2 regions of the Thermanaerothrix solaris genome follow, and region 2 is predicted to be linked to the other one. Evidence: a T-box and tRNA genes for the amino acid it is inferred to sense, from the RefSeq annotation. Region 2 holds a T-box; the other holds one or more tRNA genes.
What was found. A T-box is a leader RNA that pairs with one kind of tRNA and senses whether it is charged. The one in region 2 lies ahead of QYE77_RS11225 (phenylalanine--tRNA ligase subunit alpha), so its partner is inferred to be a tRNA-Phe.

Region 1: it encodes a tRNA-Phe, which carries the amino acid that the T-box ahead of QYE77_RS11225 (phenylalanine--tRNA ligase subunit alpha) is inferred to sense. The anticodon was not compared.

Annotation. Positions count from the first base shown of each region.
Region 1 covers NZ_JAUHMF010000001.1:1,186,266-1,194,958, reverse strand. Annotated here, with positions in the region: gene rpsK (30S ribosomal protein S11) at 24-428, shown strand; gene rpsD (30S ribosomal protein S4) at 450-1,094, shown strand; gene QYE77_RS05440 (DNA-directed RNA polymerase subunit alpha) at 1,135-2,103, shown strand; gene rplQ (50S ribosomal protein L17) at 2,110-2,487, shown strand; gene truA (tRNA pseudouridine(38-40) synthase TruA) at 2,514-3,320, shown strand; gene rplM (50S ribosomal protein L13) at 3,313-3,738, shown strand; gene rpsI (30S ribosomal protein S9) at 3,752-4,150, shown strand; gene yabN (bifunctional methyltransferase/pyrophosphohydrolase YabN) at 4,270-5,751, shown strand; gene QYE77_RS05410 (DUF3887 domain-containing protein) at 5,755-6,201, opposite strand; tRNA gene QYE77_RS05405 (tRNA-Phe) at 6,283-6,355, opposite strand; gene QYE77_RS05400 (methyl-accepting chemotaxis protein) at 6,633-8,693, shown strand, end outside.
Region 2 covers NZ_JAUHMF010000002.1:644,894-653,586, forward strand. Annotated here, with positions in the region: gene QYE77_RS11205 (thioredoxin family protein) at 56-304, opposite strand; gene QYE77_RS11210 (ArsR/SmtB family transcription factor) at 347-727, opposite strand; gene QYE77_RS11215 (hypothetical protein) at 847-1,035, opposite strand; gene holB (DNA polymerase III subunit delta') at 1,116-2,126, opposite strand; T-box leader at 2,231-2,513, shown strand; gene QYE77_RS11225 (phenylalanine--tRNA ligase subunit alpha) at 2,558-3,589, shown strand; gene pheT (phenylalanine--tRNA ligase subunit beta) at 3,620-6,151, shown strand; gene QYE77_RS11235 (NUDIX hydrolase) at 6,161-6,784, shown strand; gene QYE77_RS11240 (extracellular solute-binding protein) at 6,788-8,200, shown strand; gene QYE77_RS11245 (response regulator transcription factor) at 8,597-8,693, opposite strand, start outside.

The DNA.
Region 1 (8,693 bases), on a different contig from region 2:
TTATGGAGTGAGAGCGAGGAAATATGGCTCAAAGTGTACGATCTGCGCGCCGATCCGGCGCTACACGAAAAATCAAGCGCACGCTTTCATCGGCCAAGGTGTACATCAACGCATCGTTTAACAATACGATCGTGACGGTCACCGATCAGCAGGGCAATGTGGTGTGCTGGGCGAGTTCGGGGTCGGCCGGATTTAAGGGATCGCGCAAGAGCACACCATTCGCCGCGCGGTTGGCCGCCGAACAGGCCATCAAGGCTGCTCAGGCTATGGGTGTTCAGGAAGTGGATCTCATTGTCAAGGGCCCTGGCCCAGGGCGTGAGTCGGCGATTCGGGCCATTCAGGCCATGGGCGTGACGGTGCGTTCCATTGCAGACGCGACCCCAATCCCGCACAATGGGTGTCGGCCACCCAAGAAGCGCCGTGTCTAATCGGATGGAGTGAGGGACGATATGGCGAGATATACCGGACCGGTTTGTAAACTATGTCGGCGCGAAGGGATGAAGTTGTTCCTCAAAGGGGAACGTTGCTTCTCTCCAAAATGCGCCTTTGAGCGGCGCGGTTATGCGCCGGGTGAGCATGGACGTATGGGCAGTGCCCGTGGTGGCATGGAACGCCTTTCGGACTATGCTAAGCAGTTGCGTGCTAAGCAACGTGCCCGCCGCATTTACGGCGTGCTCGAACGTCAGTTCCGTCGCTACTTCAACGTGGCGTTACGCAAGCGTGGCTTGACCGGCCTTAATCTATTGCAGACCCTTGAATTGCGTCTGGATAACGTGATTTATCGTTTGGGGTTTGCGGTCAACCGCGCTCAGGCTCGTCAGTTGGTGACCCATGGTCACTTCACGGTCAATGGTCGTAAGACGGATGTGCCTTCAATGCTGTTGCGCCCCGGCGATGTAGTTGCGGTGCGCGAAGGCTCGCGCCGGCGTACGTTTTTCCGTGAATTGCCCGAAATTGCTGAAAAGCGCCCGTGCAGCCCTTGGCTGGAACGTGATCTGCAGCAACTTTCGGGGCGCGTGCTGCGCTTGCCTGAGCGGGCAGAGATTGACGGTGCTTTGAACGAACAGTTGATTGTCGAGTACTACTCGCGCTAATGAGTGAAATTCGGGTTCGTTCAAAAGAAAGAGGTGGACCTTGAGTGCTGTAAGTAGCATGGTTAAACCCAGAATAGAGCAAGATGCCCAGGCGCGCAACTATGGGCGCTTTGTGATCAGCCCGTTGGAACGCGGTTATGGTGTCACCCTGGGCAATGCCCTACGGCGTGTGCTGCTCTCGTCGCTGGAAGGTGCAGCGGTTACATCCATTCGCATCACTGATGTACTGCACGAATTCAGCGATATTCCCGGCGTCCGTGAGGATGTTATCCAGGTCATGTTGCAGATCAAGCAACTGCGCTTGATCTTACACGATGTGGATACCGCCACCCTCCAATTGGAGGTACGGGGTGAAGGGCCAGTTACCGCAGCGGATATTCAAACCCCGGCGGAAGTGGAAATTGTGAACCCCGAACTCTACCTTTTCACGGTAGATGACCCCAACACCCGTTTAGATATTGAGATGGTGGTGGAACGCGGTCGTGGGTATTCCCCGGCCAGTGACCGCAGTGGACGACTTCCTATCGGTGACCTGCCGGTGGATGCGATCTTCAGCCCGGTCAAACGGGTGAATTACAACGTGGAAGCCACGCGCGTGGGGCAAAGCACGAATTACGAGCGTTTAACGCTGGAAATTTGGACGGATGGCACCATTTCGCCAGAAAAAGCACTGGTTGAGGCTTCTCGGATCCTGATTGACCACTTCCGCTTGGTAGCGGGCGTGGGCGAGGAGGCGATGGCGCTAGCGGCTGAAAAAGAGCCGAGCGGTATCCGCTTAAGCAGTGAGGCTGCTGATACCCCGATTGAAAATCTGGATCTCTCGGTGCGCGTTTTCAACTCCCTCAAGCGCACGGGGATTACCACGGTTGGGGATGTGCTGGAACTGCTGGAAAAGGGCAATGATGCGGTGATGTCCATCCGGAATTTTGGCGAGAAGAGCCTGGAAGAATTGCGCCAGAAAATGCGCGAGAAAGGGTTCTTGCCACCCGAAACAAAGGAGGCGGAGTAAGGACCGATGCGACACAAGGTTGCAGGTTACAAATTGGGGCGATCCACAGGCCAGCGTAATGCGTTGCGCCGAACGCTCTTGCGCCAGTTTTTCACGTACGAGCGCATCCGCACGACCCGGGCTAAAGCCATGGCTATCCGCGGCGAGGCGGAGCGGATGATCACCATCGCACGCAATAGCCAACAGGGGAGTGACATTGAAAAAGTCAATGCTCGCCGGTTGGTGGCAGCGCGCCTGGGTGATCCAAAACTGGTCAAGAAGTTGTTCGATGAGATCGCACCTCGTTATGCGAACCGCAATGGCGGTTATACTCGTGTCTTCAAGCTGGGCCCTCGGCTAGGCGATAATGCCGAGATGGTCTTGCTGGAATTGGTTGAGTCGTAAGCCATCCGGACTTTTGCCGGATTGGAATGGCACGTTACCAGGTTACCATAGCCTACGACGGCACCTGCTTCCAGGGGTTTCAAAGGCAGGGAGGTCGGGCACGGACGGTGCAGGCGGAGATAGAGGCGGCGTTACAGCGCCTGGGGTGGTTGGGACCGGCGATTCTTTATGCCGGTCGCACTGATGCAGGCGTTCACGCGGCAGGTCAGGTAATTGCGTTCGATTTGGATTGGGCACACTCCTCCGAAGACTTGAGACGAGCGTTAAACGCTTACCTGCCTGATGATGTGGCCGTCAAAGTCGTGCGCGAAGCCAGCCCGCATTTTCATCCTCGCTATCACGCGGTGGGACGGGCATATTCCTACCGCCTCTATGCAGCACCGGATCGCGATCCGTTGCGTGACCGCTATGCCTGGCGGGTATGGCCAGATGTGGATTTGGCTCGGCTGCAGGCGGCGGCGCGTTGGATTGAAGGCCAGCATGATTTTGCTGCCTTTGGTGCACCGATGAAGCCCGGGCGCTCTACGGTGCGCCGTGTGTATCGTGCCTCCTGGGAAGTCCTGGAAGATGCCTCACTGCGCTTTCGCATTGTTGCCAATGCTTTCCTCTACCATATGGTGCGCAGGTTGGTGTACATCCAGGTGCTGGTGGGGCAAGCAAAACTGCCGCCCGAAGCCATCGGCGAGGCGCTCCGCGGTGAGCGCATCCTTCCGCCGGGGTTGGCGGCGGCGCGGGGCTTGGTGCTTGAACGGGTTTATTACCCGGAAGATGAGCAAGGATTTGAACCTCTGGGAGAATCCTTAATTGCAAGTGGAGATGAGGACTGTGGATAAGACATACGTAATCAAAGGAAAACCTGAAACACAATGGCTGCTGGTTGATGCCACAGACCAAAATTTAGGACGACTGGCGACCAAAATCGCGCACTACCTGTTGGGAAAGCACAAACCCACTTACACCCCGGGTGTCCCGATGGGGGATTACGTGGTGGTCATCAATGCCAGCCGCATTCAGGTGCATGAATCCCGCCCTGAAACCAAGATTTATTACCGTCACTCGATGTATCCCGGGGGTTTGAAAGCCATTTCCTTGCGGGATATGCTGCAGAAGCATCCTGATCGGGTGATCCGGCAGGCTGTGTGGGGGATGCTCCCCAAGAATAAGATTGGGCGGCGCCTGATTAAGCGGCTCAAGATCTATGCGGGTCCAGAGCATCCGCACCAGGCACAGAATCCACAACCGGTAGCCTAAGAGGAGTTAGAGCATGATGGCAGTACAGTATTATGAAGGTGTTGGACGCCGCAAAGAAGCCACCGCGCGGGTGCGTGTCATGAGTGGCTCAGGGCGCTTTGTGGTTAATGAGAAACCTCTAGAAGCCTACTTCCCGCGCTTGGGCGACATGGACTCGATCCTGCGCCCGCTTGTGGCCGCCGGTTATGATCGCAATAGTTTTGACATTACCGTCAAGGTGGTCGGCGGTGGGGTCACCGGCCAGGCCGATGCGGTGCGGTTGGGGCTGGCTCGGGCGTTAGCCAAGATGAACCCTGAGTTGGTGCAGACACTGCGTCGCGAGGGGCTGCTCACGCGCGACCCGCGGGTGAAGGAACGCAAGAAACCCGGTCTCAAGCGTGCGCGCAAGGCGCCAACCTACACCAAGCGTTAAAAAAGCATACGAGACAGGTTTCTGGCCTGGTTATGGGGCCTGAGGGAGGGTATTTTATCCTCCCCTCAGGCTTTTTGCTAACATCAGAGTAAAGGGGAAGATTTTTGAGAGGTGAGCGTATGACAGTCGCGGGCGGTGTGGTTTTGCTAGGACTGGGTCCAGGTGAGGCGCGCTTATTGACGCATGAAGCCTGGGAATGGTTGAGGTCAATCCAAGAACTTTATGTGCGCACCGACCAGCATCCTGTGGTGCAAGAACTACCGGCTGGGGTGCAAGTGCATAGTTTCGATTGGCTGTATCGTCAGGGGCAATCGTTTGACGCGGTTTACACTGCCATTGTTGAAAAAGTTATCGAATTAGCCCACCGTCCGCAAGGGGTGACGTATGCTGTACCGGGCCATCCCCTGGTGGCGGAAGCCACAGGCCCCGAGATTTTGCGCCGCGCCCAGGCTGAAGGATTGCCCATACGTGTCATTGAGGGCCTTTCGTTCCTTGAACCCACTTTTACCGCGCTGGGTCTAGATCCTTTCCCTCGCCTCGTGTTGTTGGATGCTCTGGAATTGGGCACCTGGCATGTTCCTTCCTTCCCGCCGGATGCCCCGGTTTTGATTGCTCAGATCTATGACCGCATGAGCGCATCAGAGGTCAAGTTGACGTTGAATGCCTTCTATCCGGATGAGCATCCAGTAACCCTGGTACATGCTGCAGGCACGAAACAGCAGCAAATCGAGCACCTTCGCCTTTATGAGATTGACCGTAGTCCGCATTTAGGGCTAATGAGCGCATTATACGTGCCTCCCTTAGGAGAGGCTACCTCGATGGAAGCCTTCCTGGAAATTGTGGCGCATTTGCGCGCGCCGGACGGTTGTCCCTGGGATCGCCAACAGACTCATAAGTCCTTGCGCAGTCATCTTTTAGAAGAGGCTTATGAAGTGCTGGCGGCGATTGACGCGGACGATCCGCAGGCTCTGCAAGAAGAACTAGGGGATCTGTTGCTTCAAGTGGCTTTGCATGCCCAGATTGCCAGCGAGGAAGGGGAGTTTAATTTTACAGATGTTGTGCGCGGCATTCATCATAAGATTGTGCGCCGTCATCCCCATGTGTTTGGTACATTAAAAGTGGAAGGAGTGGAGGGGGTGCTACGAAACTGGGAACGACTAAAGCAAGCGGAACGTGAGGCAAATGGCCAGGAGGAACGCAGTTTGTTGGCCGGGGTACCTTTAGCGCTCCCTGCGCTTACGCAAGCGCAAGAATTACAAGATCGTGCCGCGCGGGTGGGTTTTGACTGGCCTGAGATTGCGCCAGTGTGGGAAAAAGTGCGCGAGGAACTGCAGGAGGTGCTTACTGCCCCTGATGAGCGCGCCCGGGAAAAAGAATTAGGGGATTTGCTTTTTGCCGTAGTGAACCTAGCTCGCTGGTATAAAGTAGATGCTGAAAGCGCGCTGCGGGCTACCAATCAGCGCTTTCGCCAACGCTTCGCGCATATCGAGCAACGCGCGCGCGAGATGGGACGGGTGCTTGGCGAAATGACCCTGGCCGAGATGGACGCGCTTTGGGAGGAAGCCAAGCACAATGAGAAAGGCGTCGAACCAGAGGAGTGACCTTTAGCGTTTACGCAATTCCGGTGAGTCGAACCACAGGCCGCTGACCAAATGTGGCTCGGTTTTGGTTAACACCAGGCGCATGGTCACAGCATCATCTTTCTCAAAACGCAGGCGGTAGACCACAATGTAATAATTACCGCTTTCGAGAACGGAACTCACTTCACGGGATTGAAATGCCCCCAGGCGCGATTCGAGCGTCTGGCGCAAGTCGGTAAATGCTTTTTCGTCTAGCCCTTTGCGCATAGCCTCGTCAAAGTCGGTGGCAAAGGCGGTGTAATCGCCCGCGAATAGGCCATTCAACAGGGTATCGGCCATGGGTTCGGCATAGGCTAAGACAGCGTCTCGAGTATCCCCTTCAAGTGTGCGTGCCCCCCCGCTGCAGGCGGTCAGGATAATCCCTATCACGAACACTAGAGTAAGGACAATTTGCCATTGGGATTTATTCATCGGTAGATTCCTCCCGCGCGCATCATACCATAAAAAATATGGTTAAAGCAAGACGCCTCTCACTCAAGAGAGGCGTCGGTGTGCCGAGAGCCAGAATCGAACTGGCGACACCGCAGTTTTCAGCCGCGTGCTCTACCAACTGAGCTATCTCGGCAACCATTCAAATTTTAACGGCAGGCGGGGGGATTGTCAAGCAACGTGCGCTATTTTCTAAGCCAAGCGGGTAATATAAGGAACTCATCCCATTTTTATTATGTTTTTATCCTTATTTTATGCGCTTTTGCTCCGGTCTTCCGTAAATTGATACAGAAGTCACCGGCATAGGTGCGCTTTCCTGACCTGGCCTATGGAAAAAGGTTTGGCGCGAAAGCGCGACCTCTACGGCCGGCAGAGTCCCCTCAAAATCTTAACCCGATTCACGAGGAGAGCCAATGAATCCGCTTAACCGTTTGCGTCTCTTGGTCAAGTTGAGCCTGGCGTTTGGGGTGGTTGTCCTTCTGACCCTCGTTCTGGCTGTGGAGTCTTACCTTGGGATCGCGGATGCACATGCCCAGTCAGCAATGCTCTATTCTCAGAATCTAACCCCGGCTATAGACGTCGGGCGAGCACGCACGATGTTGTATCAGATTCGCGGCAATTTGTTCAATATCTTTCTGCTCCCGGACGATACCCTCAAACTTGAATCACAAATTAACCAAAACATTGCCGGAGTTACGGCGATTATTCGAGATTTACGCGCGCTAAATCTGCCGGGGTCAGAAGCGGCACTGGCAACATTTGAAACGGCCTGGCAGGATTACATCAGTAAATTGGATGATACCCTGCAGCAAATTCACGCCGGGAACCGCAGCGCAGCGATAGCACGGGCCACGGTGGGTGATTTGGCAATGGCGCGCCAGACCGCTGATGCAGCGATGGAAGGATTGTTGACGGTGGTACAGCGCGCTGCCGAGGAAGCCCATGCCCACAGCGAACGTACTTTTGAACGGGTGCGCTGGACTTTAATGGTCATAGCAATCCTGGCGGTAGGGCTTTCGATTGCGTTGGCTGTTCTAATCACCCGCAATCTGAATCAGCCGATTCAGGTCATGGTAGGGGCGCTCTCCAACTTATCTCAGGGGGATCTTAACCGTCACATTCCTATTGCGGTCAAAGAATCGATCGCCAAGCGGGGCGATGAAATCGGGGCGTTGGGCAAGGCCTTAAAAGCGGCCGAGGATTATATCGTTGCCATGGCTGAACTGGCGGATCGGATTGCGGCGGGAGATCTCAGCCTTACCATCACTCCTCGCAGCCCGCAAGATGAACTGGGAAATGCCTATGTGCGGATGGTAGAAGGATTGCGCCGCCAGGTGCAGCAAATCATGCAGGCGGTTGAACGGTTGAATGCCATTGCTCAGGACCTTCGAAACGCCGCCTTCCAAAGCGGCGAGGCCAGCCAACAAATGGCGCAGACGCTCCAGCAGGTAGCGCGAGGCATTGCTGAGCAGTCCGAGAGTGTCAATCGCACTGCCGCCTCGGTCAATGAAGTTGCCCGTGCCATTGAGGGTATTGCGCGCGGGGCTCAGGAGCAATCTCAGGCGGTTGCCAATGCCTCGAGTTTGACCGCCCTGATCAGCGGGGATGTTTCACAGATGGCAGAGAGTGTGGAAACGGTATTCCGCGATGCGACCGGTGCAGCCCAACTGGCTCAGCAAGGGGTTCAGGCTGTGCAGCAAACCATTGAAGGTATTGAAAATATCCGTAACCGCTTTGGCTTTTCGGCCCAGCGGGTGGAAGAGATGGGGGTGCGTTCCCGCGAGATAGGGACCATTTTGGAGACGATCCAGGACATTGCCGCTCAGACCAACTTGCTGGCGCTCAACGCCGCCATTGAAGCGGCACGAGCGGGAGAACACGGCAAGGGCTTTGCGGTGGTGGCGGATGAGGTGCGCAAATTGGCTGAACGTGCCGCTGCTGCCACCAAGGAAATTGCGCAATTGGTGCGCGGCATTCAGCAGACCGTAGATGAAGCAGTGAACGCGATGCGCGCAGGTAATGAGGATGTACAACGAGGGGTGGAATTGGCGAATCAGGCTGGACAGGCTCTGGCATTTATCCACGAGGTCAGCGAGGCGGTAAAGCAGCAAGCCGAGTTGACGGCCAATGCGGCGGTGCGGGTGCGGGATGCCGTGGATCAACTCGTCAGCGCGGTAGATAGCGTTTCCGCTGTGGTTGAAGAAAATACCGCTTCAACGGAAGAAATGACGGCCAGTGTGGGTGAGGTCAACCAGGCCATTGAGACCATCGCCAGTGTCTCGGAGGAGAATAGCGCTGCTATTGAGGAAGTCAGTGCCTCAGCCGAAGAGGTCAGTGCTCAAGTCGCCGAAGTGGCAAATGCTGTAGATGGATTGGCCGCAATGGCACACTCCCTGGAAGCCCTGGTGGCACACTTCAGGCTGAATCAAGGCGAAACGCCAATGATGGCAAACGAGCCCGTCGCACCACCGGTC
Region 2 (8,693 bases):
TTAGAATACTAATTTGCTAAATAAAAGCGGGCGAATTAGCCCGCTGAAGGGAGCCTCACACGCTTACGGTTACGGTTAACCATTTAGCAATCTCAGCCCGAGATGGGACACGGCCAGAGCACACCACTCGCCCGTTGATGACCAGGGCCGGGGTTGCCAAAATGGGGTATTTCAAGATGGCGTCAAAATCCTCAACTTTTTCGATATTGGCCTGCAAGCCCAATTCAGTCACAACGGCACGGGTCAGAGCTTCCAGGCGTTTGCAGTTTGTGCAACCGGGGCCAAGCACTTTGATGTCCAGCATTGAGGTCCTCCGTGAGCCATAATGGAATGAAAAAGATGCCTCTTAGGCCGGTTTAGACCCGACGCGACACCTTGGACAGGTGCATTGGAGCGTTTCGGTTCGAGGAAGGGCGGGCAGGGGAGCGGGCAGTAGCGAACGCGCTTGCTCCAGCACCTCGAAGATACGGGGATCACTGACGCGATAAAAGACATTCCACCCCTGGCGGCGCATACTCACCAGCCCACTTTGGCGCAAGAGCATAAGTTGTTGCGAGACATATGCCTGCCGCAATCCCAACATTGCCTCAATATGGCAAACACAGGCTTCTCCCTCACGCAGCAGGTCTAAAATAGCCAGGCGGGCCGGGTGTGCGAGGGCGCGAAAAACCTCTGCCAGTGGGTTGTAAATCTCAGTTAAGGTATTGCTGTCTTCTATATTCAACATAACGAATGCAATTTTAAACCCAAACGGCGCTTTGTCAAGCGCCGTTTATCATAGATACGTGGTGATTTATGACCCGCATCCTCTTTTTATGGGGCGGGCTGAAGGGGATCAGAGATGAACTAGGCCACCTGACGAAGTTCGGCCAATTCACGCTCCACTGCCTCGATCTCTGCTCGCAGTTCCCGGAGATAGGCTTCCAGGCGCTGAATGTATTCCTCACGGGTCAGGGCGATCATCGAGCCGTGCTCGCTACTGCAACCGCACTGCCCACCGCAACCACAGGCATCAAATTCGGCTTCGGGGTACATGGGGCCACTCCTTGGAGGAAGATAATATGACTATATTTGTCGTAATTATAGCATGATTCGGGTGAATCTTGGGGGTGATTTTATCCCGAAGCGCTGGTCAGTTCCGGGTTTAAGTAGGGCCAGCCCAAAAGGAGCATTTCCCCCAGCAAGCGGGCATTGAGATTCGCATCCAAATAGGCCATCCCTTGTTCCAGGGCGGCCAGACAGCGGGTGACCTGCCGCGAATCCAAAGAGCGAGCCAGAGCGCGGAGAGCAGATTCAAATGCCAGGTTGGTCAGGGGAACATCCGCATTCGTGGTGCAGAGCAAAAGGTCGCGCCAGAGGGTGATCCAGGCTCGCAGCACAGCCCGGAATTGATCCCGGTCTTTACTCAGATTCTCAATATATTGAAAGCGTTCCACCCGTTTCTGTCCGAGCAAATAGAGAGCGTCTTGAAGCCAGCGCTGGTGTTCCTGGTAACGCTCGGGTTCAGAGTCATAGTGAAGTGCCAAGCCCGGGCACCCCCCGGAAAGGTGAGCCAGTTCGCGTGCCCAATCGGGGGGAAGCCCTCGTTCTTGTTCTAGGATGAGGGCGAGATCCGCAAGGGGGAGTGGGCGTAAGCGTACCACTTCACAACGTGAGACGATGGTTGGGAGCAGGCTTTCGGGTGTATCAGCGGTGAGCAGTAAGACGGCTTGGCCGGGAGGCTCTTCCAAAGTCTTTAACAGGGCATTTTGGGCACTGATCGTGGCGCGCTCCATATTTAACAGAAGCGCCACGCGGTAGCGGCTTTCGTAAGGCGCTAATTGTAGGTCATGCTGCAAGGCACGTACCTGATCAACTTTCAGGGTACTACCGCTTTCCACCTGCACTAGGAGTAAATCGGGATGGGTCATTTGGGCGATCTGGCGGCAGGTGCGGCAGGTACCACAGGGTTCTCCTGGAGCGATGGGTTGGGGGCAGTTAAGGGCTTGGGCAAAGCGCAGAGCCAGGGTACGCCGTCCTACGCCGTTTGGCCCACAGAAAAGATAAGCGTGACGGACGCGCCCCTGTTTTAAATGCCCTTGGAGCAGATTGACTGCCCCGGTGTGACCCCAAATCTCCCAGCCCATGATGCTTAGGATTTTAGCCCAAGCAGGGAATTATGGCAACGCCCTTGACAACCCCCTGCTTTTGCCGATAATAAAGCCAGGTTTGTGCTGCTCCTGAACATAGCACAATGGCGCTGACGGAGGAAAGTAGGTCGGCGGAAGGCGCCAGAGAGGTTGGGGCATAGGCTGGAACCCCAACTCGCCGGAACCCGGTCGAAGTTCCCTCCCGAGCCGCTCAGGGGAAACCTGCCTTACGCTAGCCTAAAACCGCGCAGGTAAGTAGTCTGAGCCGCCTGGCCCCCGTTAGCGGGCACGCCAATCGCCGTGTTGTGGATGGCTGTTGGTCGAGTGGGCTGTGGAGACACAGCCAATCAGGGTGGTACCGCGGGCTGAAACCCCGTCCCTGGCCGGGACGGGATTTTTTATTTTGTGGAGGTTGCACGATGGGTGAAATTCCCGAAATTCAAGAGTTAGAGGTCTTGCAGGCAAAAGCACTGGAAGATTTGCGGAATGTCGCAGACGAAGTCGCTTTGCAGGCCTGGCGGGTTGCCTACTTGGGACGCAATGCGCCGTTGATGCAGATTTTTTCGCGCTTGGGGCAACTACCCAAAGATGTGCGCCCTCAAGTAGGTCAGCGCGCCAACCAGGTCAAACAAGCCCTGGAAGCCGCGTTCGAAGAGCGTCAGGCGGCTTTGCGCGCTGAAGCCCTGCGTCGGGCCTTGGAAAGCGAGCGACTGGATGTCACCCTGCCTGGGCGCCGTCCTGAATTGGGCGGTTTGCACCCCACTACCCGCACCTTGCGGCGCATTGTGCACATCTTTGCCGAGATGGGTTTTCAGGTCTATCGCAGCCGCGAGGTTGAGAGCGATGCCTACAATTTTGAACTGCTGAATATGCCGGCACACCACCCGGCGCGGGATTTATGGGACACGTTTTATACCACGACCCCCGGTGTGTTGTTGCGTACTCATACCTCCCCGGGGCAGATTCACGTCATGCGCGAGCGTGCGCCGGAGCCCATTCGGGTCATCTTGCCGGGTATGTGCTACCGCTATGAGCAAATCAGCGCTCGCTCGGAGATCCAGTTTAACCAGGTGGAAGTGTTAGCAGTCGGGCACAATATCACCTTCAGTGATCTGAAAGGCACACTGAACACCTTTGCCCGCCGCCTCTTTGGCGAACAGGCCCGTACTCGCTTGCGTCCTTCCTACTTCCCTTTCACCGAACCCAGTGCAGAGATGGACGTGGAGTGTTTTGTCTGCGGCGGCAAGGGCTGTACGGTGTGCAAAGGTTCCGGCTGGTTGGAGATCTTGGGCTGTGGTATGGTGCATCCGACCGTTTTGCGCAACGGTGGTTACGATCCCGAGGAATTCAGCGGTTTTGCGGCTGGTATGGGGGTGGAGCGAATCACCATGCTGCTCCATCGCATTGAAGATATCCGCTACTTCTGGGCGAACGATGTCCGTTTTCTGAGTCAATTCTAGGCCAAGACGCGTTGAACACATGGAGGTAAGATGAAGGTACCGCTTTCATGGTTGAAGGAATTTGTGGATATTGATCTTCCCTTGCCCGAACTGGCCTACCGCCTGACCATGGCGGGGCTGGAAGTAGAGGAAATTCGCCTGGTGGGCCTACCGATGCCCGAAGGGAGCCACGAGTTTAAGATCGAAGGCCTTTCCTGGGATCCCGAAAAAATTGTGGTGGCGCAGATTGAAGAGGTTATGCCCCACCCCAACGCGGATCGGTTGGTTCTATGCCGTCTCTATGATGGGCGCGAGACCTTGACCGTACTGACCGGTGCGCCCAACTTGTTCCCCTACAAAGGACAAGGGCCGCTCCCCAAGCCGCTTAAAGTGGCCTATGCCCGTGAAGGGGCGCGCCTTTACGATGGACACCAGCCGGGCTTTGTCCTGACCACGCTCAAGCGCACCAAAATTCGCGGTGTTGAGTCTTTCTCTATGGTGTGTTCGGAGAAGGAATTAGGCATTTCGGAAGAACACGAGGGAATCATCGTTCTGGATGACGACGCCCCGGTTGGTGTGCCGCTGGTGGATTACATGGGCGATGCAGTGCTGGAAATCGCCATCCTGCCCAATATGATCCGTGCAGCCAGTATCCTGGGGGTGGCACGTGAGTTGGCGGCGTTAACGGGAAAGCCGCTCCGCCAGCCCGCCTTACCTCCTTTCGAGACCGGTGCTCCCATTGACGGGCGCGCGGCCATTGAGATTACCGACCCGGACTTAAATCCGCGTTTTGTATTGGGCCTGATCGAAGGAGTAACCCCGCGCCCCAGTCCGTATTGGGTGCAACGCCGGTTGCGCCTGGCCGGGATGCGCCCGATCAACAGCGTGGTGGATGCGACCAACTACGTCATGTTAATGCTGGGCGAACCGTTGCATGCCTTCGATTATGACGTGCTTAAGGTGCGTGCTGGCGGTCAATCCCCAACGATTATCACCCGGGCAGCGCGCGAGGGTGAGCGTCTGACGACGTTGGATGGGGTAGAACGCGAATTAGAACCCTTTATGATTCTGGTCACTGATACCGCCGGCCCACTCTCCTTGGCTGGCATTATGGGCGGCTTGGAGAGCGAGGTCACCGAAAGCACGCGTAACGTATTGCTTGAAGGCGCGACCTGGAACCCGATAAACGTCCGCCGCACCGCTTCCACGTTGCGTATTAACTCCGAGGCAGGCTATCGCTTTGCACGCGGGGTGCACCCGGCGTTAGCGCCGCAAGCGGTGCAGGTGTGCCTGGCTTATATGGCGGCCTGGAGCGGCGGAAAGGTGGCTGAAGGTTTGATTGACGCCTATCCCAAGCCCCATGTGGATCCGGAGATCCGGCTGAGTGAGGGCGAGGTGCGACGTTGGTTAGGGATCCCGCTCTCCGCTGCAGCGGTTGCGGATCTTTTACAGCGTCTGGAGTTCACCTGCCGTTTGGAAGGGGACACGATCATCGCCAAAGTGCCCCCGCACCGCTTGGATATTAGCGAAGGGGTCATCGGTAAGGCGGATTTGATCGAGGAGATTGCCCGCCTTTACGGATACGATCGCTTGCCGGAGACATTACCCGCCGATCCCCTACCGCGGCAGCGCAACCAGCCCTTGCTGGATGCCGAGGAAGCCCTGCGAGATGTGTTGGTCGGGTTGGGATTGCAAGAGGTCGTAACCTACCGTTTGACCTCGCCGGAGCGCGAAGCGCGCTGGCTGGCGCCAGCGGAAGGCGACTATACACCACCGGAGTACGTCCGCCTTACCAATCCGATTGCACCGGAACGCAGTGTGATGCGTCGGAGTTTGCTGGCCGGGGTGTTAGAAATCGCTGAACGTAATGCCCGCCTGACCGATCGCCTGGCGTTTTTTGAAATTGGGCCGATCTTCCTGCCTCAGGAAGGGCAGGATTTACCCGCCGAACCGATGCGCCTGGCCATCGTAATGAGCGGAATGCGTCACCTGCCGGCCTGGGATCGTGCGGAGCCCCCTATGGCGGATTTCTTTGATCTCAAGGGGATTCTTGAAGCCCTGGCTGAAGCGTTGCACCTGCCTCAATGGCGGGTGGAACCAGGACAGCAACCCAACCTGCATCCAGGTAAATGTGCCCGCCTCTTTAGTGGCGATCAGGAACTGGGCTATTTGGGCGAGGTGCATCCGTTGGTCAAGGAACGCTATGACTTTGGCCCGGCGCCGGTGCTGGTGGCCGAATTAGATGCGCAGGCGTTGCTGGCCCTGGTACCGCAGCGCTTTGAGGTGAACGCGGTGCCGGTTTATCCGCCGGTGATCGAGGACATCGCCGTGGTGGTTGACGAGAGCATACCGGCGGCTCAGGTCGAGGCGGTGATCCGCCAGGGTGGCGGTAAATGGTTGACGCGGGTGCAGTTGTTCGATGTCTTCCGGGGTGAGCAAATTGGGGCCGGGAAGAAGAGCCTGGCGTATAATTTGACCTATCAGGCGCCGGATCACACCCTCACTGATGCTGAAGCCGCGCAAATTCGGCAAAAGATTATCCGCCGCCTGGAGCAAACTCTGGGTGCGCGTTTGCGCAGTTAGCGGAGGCCTATGACTCAACCCAAATGGCTGGAATGGGCACAGCGCCTGCAGGCGCTGGCCCAATCTGGCCTGGCTTATACCCCTAATCCTTACGACGCCGAGCGCTATCGTGCCCTGCAAGCGATAGCGGCTGAGATCATCGCTGCCCATAGTGATGTAGGCGCCGATGTCGTTGCCGAGGTGCTGATGCGCGAAGCCGGCTATGCCACCCCTAAAGTGGATATCCGCGGGGTGGTTTTTGATGCCCAGGGACGGTTACTTCTGGTCAAGGAACGTGTGGATGGGGGGTGGACCTTGCCCGGCGGGTGGGTAGATGTAGGGGAGCCTCCCAGCCAGGCGGTTGAACGTGAGGTGTGGGAGGAATCGGGCTACCGCGTGCGCGCGATCAAATTATTAGCGTTATATGATCGCAACTTTCACGGCCATCCACCTTATCTCTTCCACCTCTATAAGATTTTCATGCGGTGTGAGTTGCTGGGAGGTGAACCCCAAACCAGTCTGGAGACGGATGGCGTGGGATTTTTTACCGCAGATGCCATCCCGCCGCTCTCGCTGGCGCGCACAACCCCGGACGAGATTCAGCGCATGTTTGAGCATTATCGCCATCCCGAATGGCCTGCTGACTTCGATTGAGACATGCAACTGCTTGGTCGTTTGAAACGCGGGATCATCCTAGGGCTGCTGTGGCTATTCGTGGCTTGCCAGGTGGCACCGCGATCCGAGATGACCCCAGACTTGTCTCCTTCATCTACCCCAACCCAACCTGCTATACCGACACCCGAACAACCCACCGAAACTCCGCCCTGGTCTGCCGAGTCCCTACGAGGGGTTGCCATTAACCTCTGGCATCCCTGGGTAGGGGCTGTCGGTAACACCCTCAATGATTTGACCGCCCAGTTCAACCGCGAGAATCCCTGGGGAATTGAAGTGAAGGTCACCTCGGCGGGCAGCAGTATGGTACTGGCCGATTGGGTGGAGCAAGGGCACCCTGATGGCTTAGTAGCTCAGGGCGTAGTGGCGCCACCGGCAACCCTGCTGACCTGGCACGTGCGCGATGGACGCATGCGCCCGCTCAACGATTGGCTGAATGACGGTGAGTGGGGTTTGAGCGAAGCGCGCCGGGCCGAGATTCCGCTGGTTTTCTGGCAAAGTGATCAGGTGGATGGCTGGCAAATTGGCTTGCCGGTGCTGCGCAGCGCCACGGTGCTTTTCTACAACCTGACCTGGGCGGCAGAATTGGGCTTTCGCGCCCCACCCCAAACCCTAGAGGAATGGCGTACCCAGGTCTGCGCGGCGGCAGCGGCTAATCGCCGCGATGCCGACCGTACCAACGATGGCACCGGCGGTTGGCTGGTGGCAACCGATCCGCTGACCGCCCTGGCTTGGTTACGCGCGTTTGGCCTGCGGGAGGAATTTGACCCAACCGGTGGGGGGTGGCATTTCAACCAGCCGGATGCGCTGGAGGCTTGGACTTTTTTACGTGATTTGGTGGATGAGGGATGTGCCTGGGTGGGACGCGAACCCACGCCTTACGATTACTTTGCCCAACGGCGGGCACTCTTTTACAGCGGGCAGGTTCTGGATCTGATGGCTCAACGTGAGGCGATGCAGCGCAATCGTAGCCAGGATGTGTGGACGGTGCGCCCATATCCGGGAAAAAGCAAGCCCTTAGTACTGGTGAGCGGTCTTTCCTATGGTGTCTTGCGCAGTACGCCCGCGCAAGAACTGGCGACCTGGTTGTTCATCCGTTGGCTGCAAGAGCCCGAGCCGCAGGCTGCGCTGGTGCGCGCCAGCGGGGCTTACCCGATGGGGCCATCAACGCTGGCGCGCCTTGAGGACTATCGTGCTGGAAATCCTCAATGGGGGGAAGCACTGACCTTTATTCCCATTGCCCAAATTCCGCCGAATGTACCGACCTGGCGGCAGGCACAATGGGTAGTGCAGGATGCCTTTGCGCAGGCCTTGCAGGGCACCACCCCGCGCACGGCCTTGCCGGATATCCTGGCCGAACTGGATGTAACCTTGGCGGACGTGGCCGGGGGGTGGTGAAGTTGGAATACAATAGATCATCCCGCTAAAACTCAATCTCCTCTTGTGGGTCTGCTTTAATGATCGGCGTGGTTAACCGCCATCAGATTGAATGATCCAGTGCTGAACTCCGAACTCGATTGTCTTGTCACATGAGTTTGTTGCGGCGCTGTCAATAGAATAGGAATTTTTGTGTTGGTCTCAAAATTGGTCGTCGGGTTATAACCGCTACTACCACGGGCAGTTGAATGAGTATGGCTGCTAAATGCGCTGGTTTTTTGCTAGTAAAGCAAAAAACCATCATTTTGGATATACTCTTTCCGAACCTGGTCGCCTCCTTGGGTTTACAGGGGCAAATTGGAGATATAAGTGGGGTATCGTAGAAACTCACCAATTGGGTAATGTCTTTGTGGAGCATTATTGCCCCGATGTGGCATGGAAGATCTTTTGGAGTAAATCCAGAACGGCATTATCCTTTGCTAAAGGAGTTGCAGAAATCAACCAAGCAGGGGAG